One region of the Paenibacillus pedocola genome, then DNA from elsewhere that is predicted to be linked to it. Evidence: predicted binding sites of a transcription regulator. Region 1 holds the regulator's gene; each other region holds the start of a gene.

Region 1 (5,779 bases):
CTGTACAATTATTCCAAAAACCTTGAAATCCGCGCTAAATATGAATCAGCCAATAAGGAGGGACCGTATTGAATGCGACTTATAAGGTGCTGGTAAGCGATGCGGACCTTTTCACTGCTGCGCTCGCTGAGGCGAATATATACGTAGTACAGATGCTAGACGGAAAGCCGCATGTTATCGCTGATTACGCAGGACCTCTGCAAAAATGGACACCAGATTATATCATGCTGGCGGGAATGGCCTATAAACGTACGGAGTATGAATTCCGGGTGCGTCTGCCCAAAAAATAACAAATGCCAGTTCACACAAACCGATGAAGCCAGAATTGCATCTCTTATACTATCAAACGTAAAAGAGGTGGAATTATGACAGAAACAGAACGGTTAAGAATCCGAAGAGCGATTCGAGCATTGTTGGCGCAAAGGTCCATTTTATTGGAAAGACTTGAAGAGATTAATGAGAATCTGCGCAGAGTACCCAATCCAAGCCGGGCCAGACGCGAATTGCTGGCAGCTCGTGTATCGATCCGGGAAGCATTGCGCCTAAACCGAATCGCGATCAGACTCTTGCGCAGTGTGCTGTAGCCGGAGCTCTTGTTGGGGATAGCCCTAATAATCTGTTTGCACATCATATGAATAAATGAAGAACACCTCTTCCCGTACAAGCGCGGGTAGAGGTGTTCTTTTGACATGGACTAACGTGCGAATTATGAATAGCTTTACTCCCTAATCGTTACACGCGTGCCAATGGGGACTATACGAGATAAAGCGAGAACATCAGTATTATACATCCGTATGCAACCGTGGGAGACCCTATGACCGATCGAAGCAGGGTCATTCGTTCCGTGAATGCCGTAATGCGGTTTAGACAGCCCCATCCAAAAGGCGCCAAAAGGCCCGCCGGGATTGGGCTGCTTGTTAATGATGGTATACTCGCCTGTAGGTGAAACTGTCAGCATGGTGCCGATTCCAACGGGAAAACCACGGGTCACAATGTCGTTATCCAGTAAATACAGCATGCGCTGCGACAGATCAACAATTATCCGGTAATTGGGCAAAGTCATCAGCACTCCTTTGCTACCAGGATATGTGTGGAATGCTGCGGGGGTTCCCGTTATAAGAGATTAGTGGTGACGAATTTCCTTATAGGGAACAAGGGTTCTTAGAGGATCGAGGGGCATAATAAAATGGAAAAAAGCTGTTCCACCTGGAAGGCGAAACAGCTTTTGGGAGGGGTAATTCTAGTGGATATCACGGAAAAGTCCAATGACTCTGCCTAAAATGGTAACACGGTTCAAGCGGAGCGGTTCATAAGCCGGATTCTCCGGCTGCAGGCGGATATGGTCTCGTTCTTTGTAGAATGTCTTAACAGTAGCTTCATCTTCTTCAGTCATCGCAACGACGATATCTCCATTATCTGCTGTCTGCTGCTGGCGGACAATAACATAGTCGCCGTTCATAATTCCCGCATCCACCATGCTGTCTCCGAGTACAGAGAGCATGAAAACTTTGTTGTCTCCTACATAATGGCTAGGTAGTGGAAAATAGTCTTCAATATTCTCTGTAGCTGTAATAGGCACCCCGGCGGTGACTTTACCTACAACAGGAATACGGGTTACTGTTTGTACAAATTGATGTACATTCTCAGAATCTTCCTGTCCAAGCAGTTCTATCGCACGCGGCTTCGTAGGGTCACGACGGATAAGGCCCTTCTTCTCAAGACGATCCAAATGACCATGTACTGTGGAGCTGGATGCAAGACCGACAGCTTCCCCAATTTCCCGGACAGACGGAGGATAACCCTTGCTGCGGACTTCGTTACGTATAAATTCCAGGATCGCCAGCTGACGACTCGAAATCTTTGACATTGGAATCAACCCCATATAGTATGTTTGGGAAAATTATAACATAGAACTTCCGTTCGTACAAACATAAGTTCTAAAATTTTCAAAAAGGCATAGTAACAGGTGAAAATGACCCTAAAGCTGGCTAATAAATTTAGGGGAACAATTGTTCGAAAAAACTATTGATCAAAACACTTGTTCGTGTTATATTATTTTTGAAATTAAGAACAAGTGTTTGGAGGTCGATGATAATGTTAAAATACAGTACATACCGCAGCATCTACGATGAAGCCCGTGAGGTTCAGTCTGCCGGAGATGATTCTGCTTCAACTTATGTTTCAAGTCTAAAGGATTCTGCAGCGTCCTTATTCAGTATGCTGATGAAGGTATTTGTGAAAGATAACTTTATAAAGCTAGCCTTAGTGTTTATGCTCGTAGTTTCAGGTTTTACAGTTGTAGGAAATGTTTTTGCCGGATCGGTGTCCTCTATGACAGAAGGTAAGCGGGTAGTTGTTGAACGCGGTGACACGCTTTGGAGCATTGCACGTGAACATAAACCGGATAACATGAGGACTGTCGTATATATAGAAGGAATTAAAGAAACAAGTGGACTGAAGAGCAGTGACATCCAGGCCGGAGATGTGCTGACCTTGCCTGTATATTAACTGTAATTTCAACACGATAGAATAACATGAAGAGCTTTCAGGGAGGAGACCTTGACAAGCTCTTTTTCTCATGGCAAAGTTAGAATGAATTTATAGGGGAGGGGAAAGCATTGAATATAGACGAATTGGTCGCACGCATCAATGAATTGGCTCGCAAACAGAAAAGCAGCGGCCTGAATGAAGAGGAATTAGCAGAACGCGCTAAGCTCCGCGAGATCTATCTGGGCAACATCCGCAGCAACTTCCGTGCACAGCTTGATACGATTGAAATCGTGGATAACGATGATCAAGGCAACAAGGGGCTTAAACATTAGTCCGGTGCCTTTGTCATAGATATTTTAGGACGACTAGGGGGAACTCACATGGCCCGTTCTTGGGAAAGAATGGTTCAACGCAACACACAGCAAGTCAATAAGCAACGGAAGAAGCAAGGTAAAGAAACCATCTATGCTTCAAAATCAGCGTCAGCTGCCAAAGAGAGCGATATCTTTAAAGGCCGCAATATCGTATTTCCAATAGTTCTGCTGCTCCTCGGCATCATGTTTTGGGTAGTCGGTTCTGTTGATGATGCTAGAGGCAGCGGTGTTCTCGCCAACTGGCTGGGTGTTGTTCTTTACTTTTTACTGGCTGCACTTCTGTTCTTCCGCCGTCCATACCTGAAGGTTGAACGTGCCAGGGTTTCTACTATTAAATATAATCGTGAACGCTGGCTGCAGGCATCAGAGATTGAGAAGATTATTGTGTCCCGCAGTATGGTTTCCCTTAAATATAAAGGCAAGCGCAAGCAATGGGTGTTCTCCAGATTCCTGAACCGTTATGACACGGCGGCAATGGGTGAACGCCTTACAGAGTTCGCAAAAGCTAATAATATTGAAGTAGTGTACGAGTAGCAAGATAGACCAGCATAGGGAGAGGGAGCGTTATTATGCCGATTACCGCCGTACTATTTGACCTTGACGATACACTGCTCTGGGATGAACGGAGCGTTGAAGAAGCTTTTCGCGCGGCCTGCGAAGCAGCAGGAAACGATGTTGACCCTTTAGAGCTGGAAGCAGCTGTCCGCAGGGAAGCCAGAAGCCTTTACGAGACTTATGAGACGTTTCCATTTACGAAGATGATCGGAATCAATCCTTTCGAAGCGCTATGGGCGAATTTTACAGCCGGGGAGCAGCCGGAATTCCGGCAACTGGAGCAGCTTGCTCCGGCATACCGCAAAGAATCCTGGCGCCGCGGCCTGGCTTCCGTTGGAGTCAATGATGAAGCACTGGCTGAACAACTAGCCGCCAAATTTGCCGAGGAACGCCGGAAGCGGCCTTATATGTATGAAGAAACGCTGCAAGTGTTGGATGAGCTCCGCGGTAAGGTGAAGCTGTTACTGCTCACAAACGGGTGTCCTGCTCTTCAGCAGGAGAAACTGGACGGTGTTCCGGAGCTTATCCCTTATTTTGATCATGTGGTCATCTCAGGGAGCTTTGGTAAAGGTAAGCCGGACAAGGATATTTTCGTACATGCGCTTGATCTGCTGGACATTGCTCCGGAACAAGGAGTTATGGTCGGTGATAAGCTTACGACGGATATTCTAGGCGGTCTGACTGCAGGTCTTACCACGGTCTGGATTAACCGGACGGGTAAAAAAGCTAATCCGGAGATTCGGCCGGACTATCAGATCGGGCATCTCTCCGAGCTTCTTCCGCTGGTACAATCGCTATAACAATTCTTTCAGAACCGGTCTCCCGATAGGGAGCCGGTTTTTTGTATGCTATGAATATGTGTGAAGAGGTAGTCATTCTCTGAAAAAGTGAATATTATGTGTATAATAGAGAAAGAATGGATTACTCGCGCTGTAAGCTTCATAAGGAACCCGACTATCCGACTGGAGGATGCCCGATGATCAAACCTAAGCAGTTCATTGCAATATTATTTATTGTTATGATGTCAACACTAGGAGGATGTTCCGAAAACAGTGCAGAGCATAACCATATGCACGCTGCAGACAATGTCTCTATGGAGCCCATTAAGGTCGAGCTGAGCTGGAGTCCGGAGCAAGGCAAGGTAAATGAGCCGGTGAGCTTTAAAGCGGTGGTGACGCAGGCGGGTGAAGCGGTAGATGATGCCAAAGAAGTGCTCTTTGAAATCGTGAACACAAACGATGGATCTATAAAGCTGGAGCTGAAAGGAACATCCTCCGGGAGCGGTACATATGAGGCTGAAGGCAGCTTTGCTCAAGAGGGCGAATATAGCGTTACATCGCATGTAACGGCCCGCACACAGCATTCCATGCCGAGAAAAGAACTCACTGTATTACCTTGATAATGTTCAAGAGGATAGCCTACAAATAATAACAATTATGCAGAGTGGAAAGGAAGGCTTTCCGATTTTGCTTTATTCTGCTAAACTTACTCTAACGTTTTTCTGGGGGGATATGAAGTGGCTAAATATACACTTGCTGAAAGCTTGCAGCAGCGCATACTGATTTTAGATGGAGCAATGGGTACAATGATTCAACAAGTGCCCCTTACCGGTGAGGATTTTGGCGGAGAAGACTTGGATGGCTGTAATGAAATGCTGGTGCTTACCCGTCCTGAGGTGATTCAGGATATTCATGAGAAATATCTTGAAGCCGGCGCGGATCTAATCGAGACAAACACATTTGGGGCGACTTCTGTGGTGCTTGCTGAATATGATATTCCTCAGCGGGCACGGGAGATTAATCTGGAGGCAGCAAGACTTGCCCGGAACGCCGTAGACAAATACGATACGCCTGAACATCCCCGTTATGTGATCGGCGCAATGGGGCCAACCACGAAGACGCTCTCCGTGACCGGAGGTGTGACTTTTCAAGAGCTGGTTAGCAGCTATCAGGAGCAGGCTGTTGCACTTATTGACGGGAAAGTGGATGCTCTGCTGCTGGAGACTTCCCAGGATACATTAAATGTGAAGGCAGGCAGTATCGGGATCAAAAATGCTTTTGAGCAGACGGGAATTACACTGCCTGTTATGATCTCGGGAACGATTGAACCGATGGGAACAACCCTGGCGGGTCAGAATATTGAAGCCTTTTACATCTCGCTTGAGCACCTGAAGCCGATCTCCATCGGACTTAACTGTGCGACAGGACCGGAGTTCATGCGCGATCATATCCGCTCACTGTCAGCGATTTCTTCGGCGGCTGTGAGCTGTTATCCGAATGCCGGATTGCCGGATGAGAACGGGAACTATCATGAATCTCCGGATTCACTGGCCCGTAAGCTGGCAGGCTTTGCTGAAAAGG
Region 2 (5,779 bases), 1.2 Mb from region 1:
CCCCGTATTTCTCTTCCAGCAATTCTTCCAGCAGTTCCTGCCGCATCATCTCCGCCTCATGCTCATTCAGAATCCGGAATCCGGGATCTATCGGGATGAGCTGGTAATAGCGGCGGATGACCTCCAGGCAGAAGGAGTGCAGCGTGGTAATGGATGCCCTGCCGAGGAGGGCGAGCTGGCGGCGCAAATGATCTGTATCTTCACGTTCTTCCCCATCTGCACCTTCCGCCTCCTCCAGCTTCCGCTCCAGCGCTTCGCGGATCCGCTGGCGCATTTCCGAGGCTGCAGCTTTGGTGAAGGTGGCGACGAGCAGCCGGTCCACACTGAAGCCATTCTGGCTGTTACTGATTTTTCGGATAATCCGTTCTACCAGCACCGCAGTTTTGCCTGAGCCTGCTGCCGCCGCTACCAGAATATCGTCGCCGCTGCCGGCTATGGCCCGCCACTGGTCATCGCTCCAAAAACTGCCCTCCGGCTTCTCTTCGATTGTGCTTCTAATTGTCACGGCTTCTCTCCTCCTTTGCGGGACAGCAGGTCCCAAATAGCGTCTTTGCCGGGTTTGCCCAAGTTGTTGTACCCGTTACCCTCTACAGCCTCATCAAACTGGCATACCGGGCGGAACGAGCAGAAGGTGCAGGCCGTTTCCTGTTGAATCCTGTACGGCTGGATCGCCACATCACCTTCTGTAATGCGTGTCCCGATCTCAGTAATATTGGTTCGTACCGCAGACAGCAAATGCCCCCACTGTTCAGGTGTAGCGACAGATGCGCTGCTATAGAAGGTGCCGTCACTTTTCAGCGCTACCGGTACGATCGAGGAATGTCCTTTATCCAGTGTTGTATCCATCAGGGAGACAACCTCGCGGTCAGCGGTCAGCAGCCCTTTCATTTTGAACCGCTTGAGCAGCTCCTGCTCCGCCTGTTCCCGGTTCAGACCGTTCGGTGAAGAGAGCAGCGGATCATGCACATGGAAATACAGTGTTCCAGCCGGAAGCGCAGCTCTGCCCAGCCACTGCTCCGAGTAGGTGAGCAGCACGTCGAGATAAGTCAGCATCTGCAGCGAAAGCCCGTAATAGACTTCATGCAGCTTCAGGTCCTTCTGGCTGGACTTATAGTCGATGACCCGCAGCAGTACCCCCTGCTCGCTCTCGGCTTTGTCTACACGGTCTATCCGGCCAACAACCTCCATGACACAGCCGTTGGGCAGGGCTATTCTCAGCGGGGGAAGCTCTTTGCCCGGGCCAAAATCCAGCTCGAGCCCCGCCGGCTCAAAGCTGCCCCGGCGGGCATGCTCACCGAGAATAACCGAGGCGCGCCCGACAATGTTCTTCAGCTTGCGGGAAATGTATCCGTATCGCTTGGTGCTCATTAGAATTTCACCCTGAAGCAGCGGGGACAGCTTGTCCACCGTAGCCCCGGCTTCGCGCCGGCATTCCTCTGCTGTCATACTGCCCCAGCCTCTGCCTTGCTCCTGCAGGCGTTTGGCCATATCACTCAGCGCCGCATGGAACAGCTGACCGATATCCGGCGCCTGAAGCTTGTAAAGCTGCCGTTCCTTCAATCTCAGGCCGTAGGAAGCAAAATGCGAGAAGGAGCAAGCGACGAATTTCTCCATACGCGACACGCTGCCCCGCAGTGTTGAGCCTCCATATAACCTGAGGCTGGTATCCCGCCGCAGCGGAACCCCGCTGTTGCGGTAGAATAATGAACCGAGCAGCCGCTCCAGCGGCAATCTCCGCTGCTTATCCCCGCTGAGGTACCAGTTATAGACATCCCACCATATTCCGGGAATCTCTACGCCCTGGCGCCATTGCCGCAGCTGCATAATCAGCATGCGCAGCGTCTGATCCCGCTGTCCGATAAAGCTAAGTTGGAGAGTCTCACCCGCAGCAGCATCCTCCGGAGACACAGCCGGCGGGAAACCGGACAAAGAACGCTCAGCCAGTGCTCCCGGGAACATACCGTGCAATTGGCGGATAATCTCGGACGGCAGCAGCACCTTGCCTTCCTCATCCGCCGTTGCATAGCTGATCCACAGTCTGTTGCTGGCCGTCGTGAGTGCATTGTAAATAAGGAAACGTTCGTCGAGCAGCTTACGGGAAGCCCCGGGAGCCAGCTCCATACCGCTGTTCTCCAGCTGCAGCCGCTCACCCTCGGAGAGTATACCGTCCTCCTTGAATTGTGCGGGCACAACACCTTCATTAAAGCCAAGCAAAAAGGCATATTTCACGCCAGTAGTCCGGGTCCGGTCCATCGTTCCGACCAGCACCTGATCCAGCGCAGGCGGAACAAGCCCCATCCGGAGCTCGGCAAGTCCTGTCTCCAGCACTCCGGCGAACAAGTCAAACTCCAGGCGCTCTCCGCCCATCATTTCGGCAATCTGATCGAGCAAATCAAGCACCGCATCCCATAACTGGCTGTGCTCACGGGCCAGCACAGGCTCCCCGTGCTCCAAAGCCTCTGCGCTTCGTTTCTCCAGCTTGTGCGCTGCCTCCGATTCCTGAAGGAGCAGATACACTGCTGTACACAGCTCCAGACCGCTGCGGCTTTTCTTGACCCGCTTCTCAAACGCAGACAGTGGCCCTGTAATGGCCTCGCGGCAGGCCTCCATTCTCGCCAGCAGCACTTCATCCACAACCCTGGCGCCCTCCAGCGACAGGCTCGGAATCCCCCGCCATGATTTGCCGTCGGTCCAGCGGTAGCCCTGAATGCCGCAGGCAAGCACATAGTTCTCCAGCTGGTCCATATCCTCACGGGTCAGACTGCCGTCAAGCGGAAGCAGCAGCTCAGTCTTCACACAGCGGAACACATCCTCATAACGCCAGCGGCGGCGCACCACATCAAGTGCGGAGCGGATAAACTCCACCAGCGGGTGATGCAGCTCATTCGCCTTCTGGTCCAGAAAGAAAGGCACTCCGTAGTCTTCAAACAATGGGGCAACAAGTGACTCGTAATCGCCAATGTTCCGCATAAACACGGCCATCTCACCATATTTCGCTCCGTCCTCACGGGCCAGGCGGAGCATCTCCCGGAGTGCGCTCTCCACCTCTGTCCGGCGTGAGGAGGCAGCACTGATTGTGATCGCTTCCCTGGCCTGTGCAGCTTCTCCGCTCCAGCGTGCCCGCCGCCCGAAGCCCCGCTCCAGATGGGCAAGGGCTGGACTGTCCGCGAAACGCGGCAGAACCTGCGGAGCCAGCACCTCGTCCCACACCTCAAGACCTGCCTCTTCCGCCATCCCACGCAGCTTGATATAAGTCACAGCCGCCGGATGAAACAGCTCCAGTTCATGAGGCTGCAATCCGGACGCATAAATCCGGTCCAGGGTCAGTGCTACTGTTACCTTAGAGGCATGCAGCATTAACTCACGCAGCACTGCAAATTCCTGAGGGGTAAAGCCATGGAAGCCATCCACCCAAATCTCAGCACCGCGAACATACGAGGAATCCTGAATATGCTCGGCCAGCTCGGCCAGACGGTCCTCTTCATCGATATACAGCCGGGACATTTCCTGCTCCAAATCGCTGAATACCAGCTGCAGATCATCCAGCTTGCCTGTCAGAATAGGGCTTGCCAAGGGTGACTGCCGGATGCCGGACAACTGCTCTTCCAGATCCGCAGCCCCCAGACAGCAGCGCTTCATTTCTGTGTGCAGGCTGCTTAACCGCTCGACGAAACCGGGCCTGTCGCTGGACGCGCCAAACAGCTTCAGCTCATCCTTGCGGCGGCTGATGATTTTGTAGATCAGCATTTTTTTGCCTTCCTCGCTGATCGGCAGACTGGCGCTGCCACCCGTCTCCTGCTTTACCCGGTAAGCCAGCCGGGAGAAGCTGAGCGTCTGGGCGCGGATGCTGCCCTTCACTTTCCCGCTGCTCAGAAGCCCCCGTTCCGCCCCGAATGAGCCCTGCTCCGGCACAAGCACAATAATCGGCGCTCCCAGCGGCTCCGATTCCAGCCGGGAGGAGACCTCCTCCCATATTTTTGTTGTCTTGCCGCTGCCCGAGCGGCCGATCAAAAAGTTTACCGTCATTGCAGTAGACTCCTTCCGTGGCGGAGATAAGGTGAATCCATAACAACACAAGGTGTTGCATTCGTCCCAACATTATAGCATATCTCTACCTCACGGAACAGAACGTACGTTTGCCATTGTTTTCAAATCTCAATATTTACCTGTAGAGAACGCACAAAGGGACTGACCGCCTTACGGTGTCATTCCCTTTGTGCCTGCTCATATTTCCAGCCGCCTGCAGTCCTGTTAAGCCTGGCGCTGGTTACCGGAGTGTGTGGATCATAATAAAGTCGGTTTGTTCTTCATCCCCCATATAAAAGGAGTGGGCACCCGTTTGTACAAATCCCATTTTTTGATAAAAGGCGATCGCATTTTCATTTTTGTCCCATACACCTAACCAGATTCTCTCCAGTTGATGTTCTATTGCAATTTCCTTAGCTTTATTAAGCATATATCTGCCAAGACCATGTTTTTGGAAGGTGTCTTTTATATAAATCCTCTCGATTTCAAGAGAACCCTCACCCATTTCTTCAGTCTGGGCCCCATTGGTATTAACCTTTAAATAGCCGGCGAGCTCCTGATTCAAAAAAACAAAAAAGAATTGCGAAGACCGGTTGGATAATTCTTTTTCCAGTTGATTTAAGTTAAATGCCCTTTCCAGATATGCCTGCATATTATCAGGTGAATTCTGATGCTTGAAAGTATCATTAAAGGTTTCATAACTTAACTCTTGAAGAATGTGTAAATCAGCAAGGGTACACTTTTTGACCTCTATAGTCATTTCAATAGAACACTCCTTTATATTATCAATAATCTCTCTTGTTTCCCTTTTTGACATATTCCCAGTCTTTCTCCACATTTTTTCTTACTCTTTGAAGAAAGCCGGCCATAACTTCAGCTTCACTGCCCGAGAAACCCGCTAAGGCAACGAGGTTTGAATAATCATTTTCTCTTTTTATAAAAGGATATACCTGTTGTCCCTGATCTGTCGGATAGAGTTTTTTAATTTTGAGGTTATGCTCATCCGCTTTCTTTTCAATAAAACCGTTCATTTCAAGTTTTTTTATCGCACGGGCTGCTGTTGTCCGGTCTGCCTTTATCATCTCCGCTAACTTTTCTTGAATGATCCCCGGGTTTTCACATATGCGTACCAGGTACAAATATTGCCCTTTAGTAAGGTCATATTCTTTGAATTCAATATTGCTTATCGAATCTAAGGCCCTTGCTATCATTCCAATTTCCCGAAGAATTTCCTTCATATTTAACTCCTTATAAATTGAACTTCTGAGTATTATACTTTGGATCAGCCGTGACTACAGAGAATATTTGGACTTCCAGCCGCTGCCCATCTGCAGATTTCTTGAATTCATACCGCTGTTAGCGGTGGAAATCCGCAGACTGCTTATGCTTCCGAAGTGAGCTTTCCTACGGAAAGCTTTTAGGCGGACGCTACCGCTCTGTAAGGCTCAAAATTCCCTTCCGCCACTCTTTCCTCGTGTATGTTTCCAGTTCAACTGTATGAGCGCATTTTTTGTTGCAAATACAATAAAAATACCATGAACTAAATCTACTCTAATTTTGTTGTATTTACAACAAATTAATAGTAAAAAAAGAGCCTCCGCTTCCGGAGACTCTTGCCTACCCAGCCTTACGGCTGCATTATTTCTTGCTGGTGACTTCAAAAATCGCAAACTTCAGATAATGTCCTTCGTCCACGCCGAGGATTTGCGGATGATCCTTGCCTGCGGCCCGCCATTCAATCAGTCTCAGCACT
Region 3 (5,779 bases), 1.1 Mb from region 1:
AACCGTGAGCACCTTGCGGATTTTGCGGAAAAGCAGCTGCGGGGACGAGGCGTCATCGGAGAATACAGTCAGAGTCCCAATGCCGAGCAGTCGGTCCGAAAGGGTCTGATCTACCGAGAAGTCATTAACCCGCAGCAGCTCGATTTCTTCCAGATCTTTGCCGATCAGTCCCGACTTCACCATAATCCGCTGGCTGGTAATCGTATATCTGGTCGTGTTAAGACCAATCAGGCCCTTGATCCGGTCAGAGAGGCCGGCAGGCTTGCCCTGCCAGAGCTCGGTTTCCGGGCCTCCCCCGGAGGCGGAGCCGCCCGCAGGACGGCGCGGGGCCGCTGAAGCAGCGGTGTCCGTACCCGCTCCGCATTCTCCGCAGAATTTGGCGCCTTCCTTATATTCAGCGCCACAGCTGGTGCAATAAGGCATAGATATCTTCCTTTCTTACTACAGGATGAGATTATATTTATTATAGCAGGGATTTCCAGTCACTATGGAGGTCTCTTTGCTATGAATGCGCTTTATTTATAGGGGATGTGGATTTCGAGTCTTTTTTACATAAAATTTCATTTGCACTTTACAAAACCCGCCATTATTCTGTTAAGTGGAGGGATTAGAAATGAGAAAAACCTTACTGACAGTTTTGCTTATTATGGTCGTTGTCCTCAGCGCCTGCAGCAATGATAGTTCTGCGCCTGCTTCTGAGGAAGAAGTGCAGGAAACTGTACAGAACTTTTACAATGAAATGTCGAAATTCGATGAGATGGGCAAATCTTCTCTGGAGAGCTTCAATACAACACTGACTTCTTATTCGACAGGAAAAGCCACCGACAAAGAACTGGAGAAAGCGGTCGATGAATTCCAGGACACAGCATCGGATATTGCCGATCAAGTCAAGGATGTGAAGATCTCCAAGAATCTGCCGAAGAATGTCCAGACCTTGCTTATGGATGCTGCAATTGCGTTCCAAAGCGCCTATTCCATTAAAGAACAGGCTTCGCAAGGTGCAGTTTCCCCTGAGGTTACTGCGGATGAGTTCAACGCTTTGAATCAGCAGGCGGATGTGGCGATGCTGTACGGCATCTCCAAGCTGAATGAAGCGAGAGTAGCTGTAGGACTGCTTGAGGAGGACAGCGCTGCTGAGGCTGAGCTGGGAACAGCTGCCGGAACTGCGGCGGAGACAGACGGGTCGGCAGATACTGCCCAGAAGAGCGGGGCAAATGCCGGTACCTCTACGGTTACAGGCTCAGAGTCAGGCAATACGGCGAATTAGAGATTTTTTTGGTGAAAAGATAGTCCCCATTAAGGCGCTGCACACCATCATGTGCGCGCCTTTTGCATGTAATCTGAAGCCTGGCAGCACTACAGTTATTTACCTGTTGGCAGCTTTTTCTGCTTGATTAAAAGATAGCTCTACGGATATAATACAAACATACGTTCGTGTTTTATGGAGCGCAAGTGACCTTACCCAATCGGAAGGAGAACGGAAAATGAGCAAAAAGCTGGAGGATCGTGGTCTGCTTGAGCACAGCCGGATGATGCTGCCTGAGCATAAGCGCCGGATTAGCAATGAGGAACTGGAGACACTGCGCCGCGGCCAGCTAATTCTGGATGCGCAGAAGGTGGAGGAAATCGAGTGTACGCTGGCGCTGTCGCTGCGGACGCATGTCCGAGTAACAGTGATTCTGTATGATCCCTCTGGGAACAAGCTGCTGAACGGATTTGTTACCTCCATTCATACCCACTCGCGGGAAATTAAGCTGCAGTGGGCAGAGGAATGGAAATGGATTAACGTAGACGACATCGTAGAGGTATACATAGTCTAGAGGCTTATTTTGCGGCGGAGGCTTCCGTTTTCTCATAAGCAATTAGCGTAACGGCGTTGTTGCCGGTGATTTGGGCAATAGCCGCTTCGGCTTGCCGGATAATCTCTACCGCATTCTCCTGGTCGCTTAGTGCGGCTACCTTGTAGCTGTCGCTGTGAATGTCCATAGACTCATCCCACCTTTCGCGGGTAGTGTGGCCTTTTTTGCGGATAATCATTCAATTGGACATCTATGCGTTGACCCCGGGGAAACCGTACAAGCAAAGCGGGAAGAGGGGGCATTTACTATACCAGGGGGTGAGTACATGCTGACTTTAGATCAGGTGAAGAGTAAATCAGCAGGCTGGCTGGGCAAGCTTCATCCCGTGCTGCTGGCTGGTGCGAGTGCGCTAATCCAAAGGTGCTACGCCAAAGGAATTCCGATCGTCATTACCCAGGGGATGCGGACGATTGCTGAGCAGAATGCGCTTTATGCGCAAGGCCGGACAACGAAAGGAAACATTGTAACTAATGCCAGAGGAGGCAGCAGCTACCACAATTATGGTCTGGCGATTGATTTTGCCTTGCTTCTGCCGGACGGGAAAAGCATTTCCTGGGATACCTCCCGTGACGGGAATAACGATAGGATTGCGGACTGGCAGCAGGTGGCGCAGGAGGCGAAGAAGCTCGGCTTCGCATGGGGCGGGGACTGGACTTCTTTTAAAGACTATTCTCATCTGGAGATGACCTTCGGGCTTACCACTGAGCAGCTCCGGGCCGGTAAACAGCCGACGGTACAGCAGGTGAAGGATGCCTTAGCCCTGATTAATGGAACCGGCAGCGAGACGGATCCGGCCATCAGTGTCACATTGAATGGAGTCAAGATTACCAGCGGTTTTCTCGAGAACGGAACAACCTTCGCGCCTGTACGGGCAGTGGCCGAGGCGCTTGGAGCCAAAGTATCTTATGATCCGGTGAACAGGACAGTAAACCTCGTCAGGGAATAAGGATTGCTTGCATAGATGTTGCACGATGTGGGGAAATTATCAGCGAGATACCACACTATCCTCAAAGGGGGCATACATCTTGAAGAAGCTGATCACAAGCCTGGCATGCGGTACCGTGTTATCCATTAGCCTGCTGGGATCCGGTTATGCAGCCAATGCAGCTGGTACTGGCGGAGGAATGGGCACAGCGGTTCCCGATACCGGAACAACCGGCACAAGAACACAAGGAGTACGTGAGATGAACGGTACTGGTACCCATCTGATGAATCAGGGCAATACCATGATGAATCAGACCACAGGAACCATGCGTAAAGGCGAGAACATGGTGAGGGACGCGGTCACTCCGGGCGATAACAATAGGGTCTCTCCGCTGAACAACACAACGCAGACCGGCAGATACCGGGCCACCAGTACAACCACCAATGCCAACAACAATGATGACAACGACTCGAACTGGGGCTGGCTCGGCTTAGTCGGCCTCCTGGGGCTGGCCGGCATGCGCAGCAGAAGCACTGATCGTGACCGCCGCTAGCTCATCCTAAGCCTTACAGAGCAAAGCCCGTCCGGCTAATCCGGAACGGGCTTTTGCTATAAATAAAAAAACATCGGAATTTAGATTGCGTGTTTGAAGGATACGTGATATTATATTTCTTGTCGCGTTACAACGCACATATTATGCCGGGGTGGCGGAACAGGCAGACGCACAGGACTTAAAATCCTGCGGTACGTGAGTACCGTACGGGTTCGACCCCCGTCCTCGGCAGTACAGTGAAAACCTTGAGAAATCAAGGTTTTTTTGTGTTTTCTTTTAAAAATTGGAATTTAAAAAAGATCTGATTACTTACTCCAAACAATTAATTTGGGAGTATCATGAGGGCCGAGCTTTTTTTGAAGGGGAAGTCATTACGACTGTTCTCTGGGGCAGTATGCTCTGTTGGCAGAAGAGTAACGTAATATAGGTGCAGTCCTTGCGGAGAGATGATATCCGAGGGTGCTGCTCTTTTTTCGTCAACCTTTGGTGTTACGCGCATAAGCCCTCCTCATATTGATAACTTAAAATCGATCTGTCTATAATAAGCGGTATGAAGGGGGGAGCAGACGATTCGCTATTTATACGAATTTATTCAGCATCAGGACGATCTGCCGATGAAGCTCTTCGTGAATTCCGTACAGCATATTGATTTTCATTGGCATAAGGAAGTTGAGATCCTGTATGTTCTCCATGGCTCGATTAACATGTATCTGGACCAGAAGCAATATACGCTCCAGGAAGATGATATTCTCGTGATAAACAGTATGTCGGTTCACAAAATTGAGCGGACCCATCAGGATAATGTGTTGTTAACCCTGCAGTTCGGCCCGGAGCTGCTGAATAATAATGCGTTCATCTCCTGCAACTCTGCCGGGGATTCCGGGCAGGACCAGTCGCGGCTGCACAGCATCAAGCACAATCTTGCGCAAATGGTCTGGGAGATTAACAAGAAATCGCCGGGTTATCACAGCTACACGATAGGCAGATTACAGCTGTTATGCGGATGCCTGCTGAGATATTTTGCAGACGGGACGAATCCGGCGGTGGCAGAAGGAAGCAAGGATAACGATTATAAAAGACTGAACAGTGTCCTCACATACATCGACCGCCACTACAATGAGAAGATTACGCTGCAGGCTATGGCGGATTCCGAGCATTTAAGCCTGCATTATTTTTCCCACTTCTTCACGGACAAAATTGGGATTCCCTTTCAAAAGTATTTGACGCTTATCCGCCTGGAAAAGGCCCAGCTCCAGCTGGCAGAAAGCGATAAGACCATCTCTGAAATTGCCCTGGATTGCGGATTTGCCAATGTAAAGCTGTTCAACAAATATTTCAAGGAAAAATACGGCTGTACGCCGGGCTCATACCGGGAAGCCTCGCTCGCACCGGAACCGCACCGGCTGAATCTGAACCGCAAGCCCAAAACGTATGAGGAATCCTCAAGCGGAGATTATTATGAGATGGACACGATGAACGCCATAGGAGCACTGTACCGCTACCTGGACGTCAAAACGGATGCGGATCAGTCCAGCGTTCCGCTGCCGGCTGCTCTTGCGGCTGCCCCCGAGCGGATTGAGGTTCGCACAGATCAGCCGCCGGCTTTTTATAAAAAGCACTGGAATATCACCACGACAGCCGGAAGAGCTGTAGAAGGACTGCGCGAGGATTGGCGGAAGCAGCTGTCTGCCTTGAAGGGGACAATCCCGTTCCGGTATATCCGGTTTCACGGCATCTTTAATGATGAGATGATGGTATACAGTGAGAATGAAGATGGCACACCGGTCTATAACTGGTCTTATGTGGACAAGCTGTATGATTTCCTTCTGGAGCAGGGAGTCCGGCCATTCGTTGAATTGAGCTTTATGCCGGGCCAGCTGGCGAGGTCCAAAGAAACGTTGTTCTGGTGGAGAGGCAATATCAGTCCGCCGTCAGATCCCGCCAAGTGGGAAGCGCTGGTCCGGGCCTTCATCCGTCATTGTCTGAACCGTTACGGGGCGGATGAGGTGAAGCAGTGGTATTTCGAAGTGTGGAACGAGCCTGATCTGGCAGGGGTCTGCTGGGCGGGCAGCAAGGAAGAGTACTTCGCTTTTTACGAATCTACCGTTCATGCGATTAAATCGGTGCTGCCGGAGCTGAGAGCAGGCGGTCCCGCCATGGGATACGGTTCCATCTGGAACGATACCTGGGCAGAAGACTTTTTAGCTTACTGCAGCTCGCGGGAAGTGCCGCTCGATTTCTTTTCGTTCCATATTTATTCGGAATACCCCAAGCTAAAAACGGATGAAGGCCGTTTGACCCGGATCATGCCCCCGGCATTTTTCAAAGAAAGCATTGACCGTGTGCGGCAAAAAATGAATGAGGCACGTTACAGTGACGTTGAGCTTCACATTACCGAGTGGAACTTTTCGCTGTATGACCGGAACCTGCTTCACGATACGA

Evidence for each region. Region 1 encodes LexA, which represses DNA repair genes until DNA is damaged. Its sites were predicted from a motif close to CGAACATATGTTCG; they were not measured.
Region 2: a site for LexA is predicted at 4,126-4,139, ahead of addB (helicase-exonuclease AddAB subunit AddB). Genes of this name have one in related genera too.
Region 3: a site for LexA is predicted at 1,422-1,435, ahead of QU597_RS20945 (YolD-like family protein). Genes of this name have one in related genera too.

The regions. Positions count from the first base shown of each region.
Region 1 is NZ_CP134223.1:3,625,608-3,631,386, reverse strand. Features, by position in the region: gene QU597_RS15935 (hypothetical protein) at 1-72, shown strand, start outside; gene QU597_RS15930 (hypothetical protein) at 69-290, shown strand; gene QU597_RS15925 (hypothetical protein) at 435-584, shown strand; gene QU597_RS15920 (L,D-transpeptidase) at 719-1,057, opposite strand; gene lexA (transcriptional repressor LexA) at 1,241-1,867, opposite strand; gene QU597_RS15910 (LysM peptidoglycan-binding domain-containing protein) at 2,095-2,508, shown strand; gene QU597_RS15905 (DUF896 domain-containing protein) at 2,619-2,822, shown strand; gene QU597_RS15900 (hypothetical protein) at 2,871-3,398, shown strand; gene QU597_RS15895 (HAD family hydrolase) at 3,434-4,219, shown strand; gene QU597_RS15890 (FixH family protein) at 4,396-4,818, shown strand; gene metH (methionine synthase) at 4,996-5,779, shown strand, end outside.
Region 2 is NZ_CP134223.1:4,845,396-4,851,174, forward strand. Features, by position in the region: gene QU597_RS21545 (UvrD-helicase domain-containing protein) at 1-505, opposite strand, end outside; gene addB (helicase-exonuclease AddAB subunit AddB) at 502-4,026, opposite strand; gene paiA (spermidine/spermine N(1)-acetyltransferase) at 4,268-4,786, opposite strand; gene QU597_RS21560 (MarR family winged helix-turn-helix transcriptional regulator) at 4,812-5,264, opposite strand; gene QU597_RS21565 (class I SAM-dependent rRNA methyltransferase) at 5,665-5,779, opposite strand, start outside.
Region 3 is NZ_CP134223.1:4,712,042-4,717,820, reverse strand. Features, by position in the region: gene QU597_RS20955 (PH domain-containing protein) at 1-423, opposite strand, end outside; gene QU597_RS20950 (hypothetical protein) at 614-1,267, shown strand; gene QU597_RS20945 (YolD-like family protein) at 1,485-1,820, shown strand; gene QU597_RS20940 (hypothetical protein) at 1,825-1,986, opposite strand; gene QU597_RS20935 (M15 family metallopeptidase) at 2,125-2,805, shown strand; gene QU597_RS20930 (WGxxGxxG family protein) at 2,885-3,337, shown strand; tRNA gene QU597_RS20925 (tRNA-Leu) at 3,483-3,568, shown strand; gene QU597_RS20920 (GH39 family glycosyl hydrolase) at 3,952-5,779, shown strand, end outside.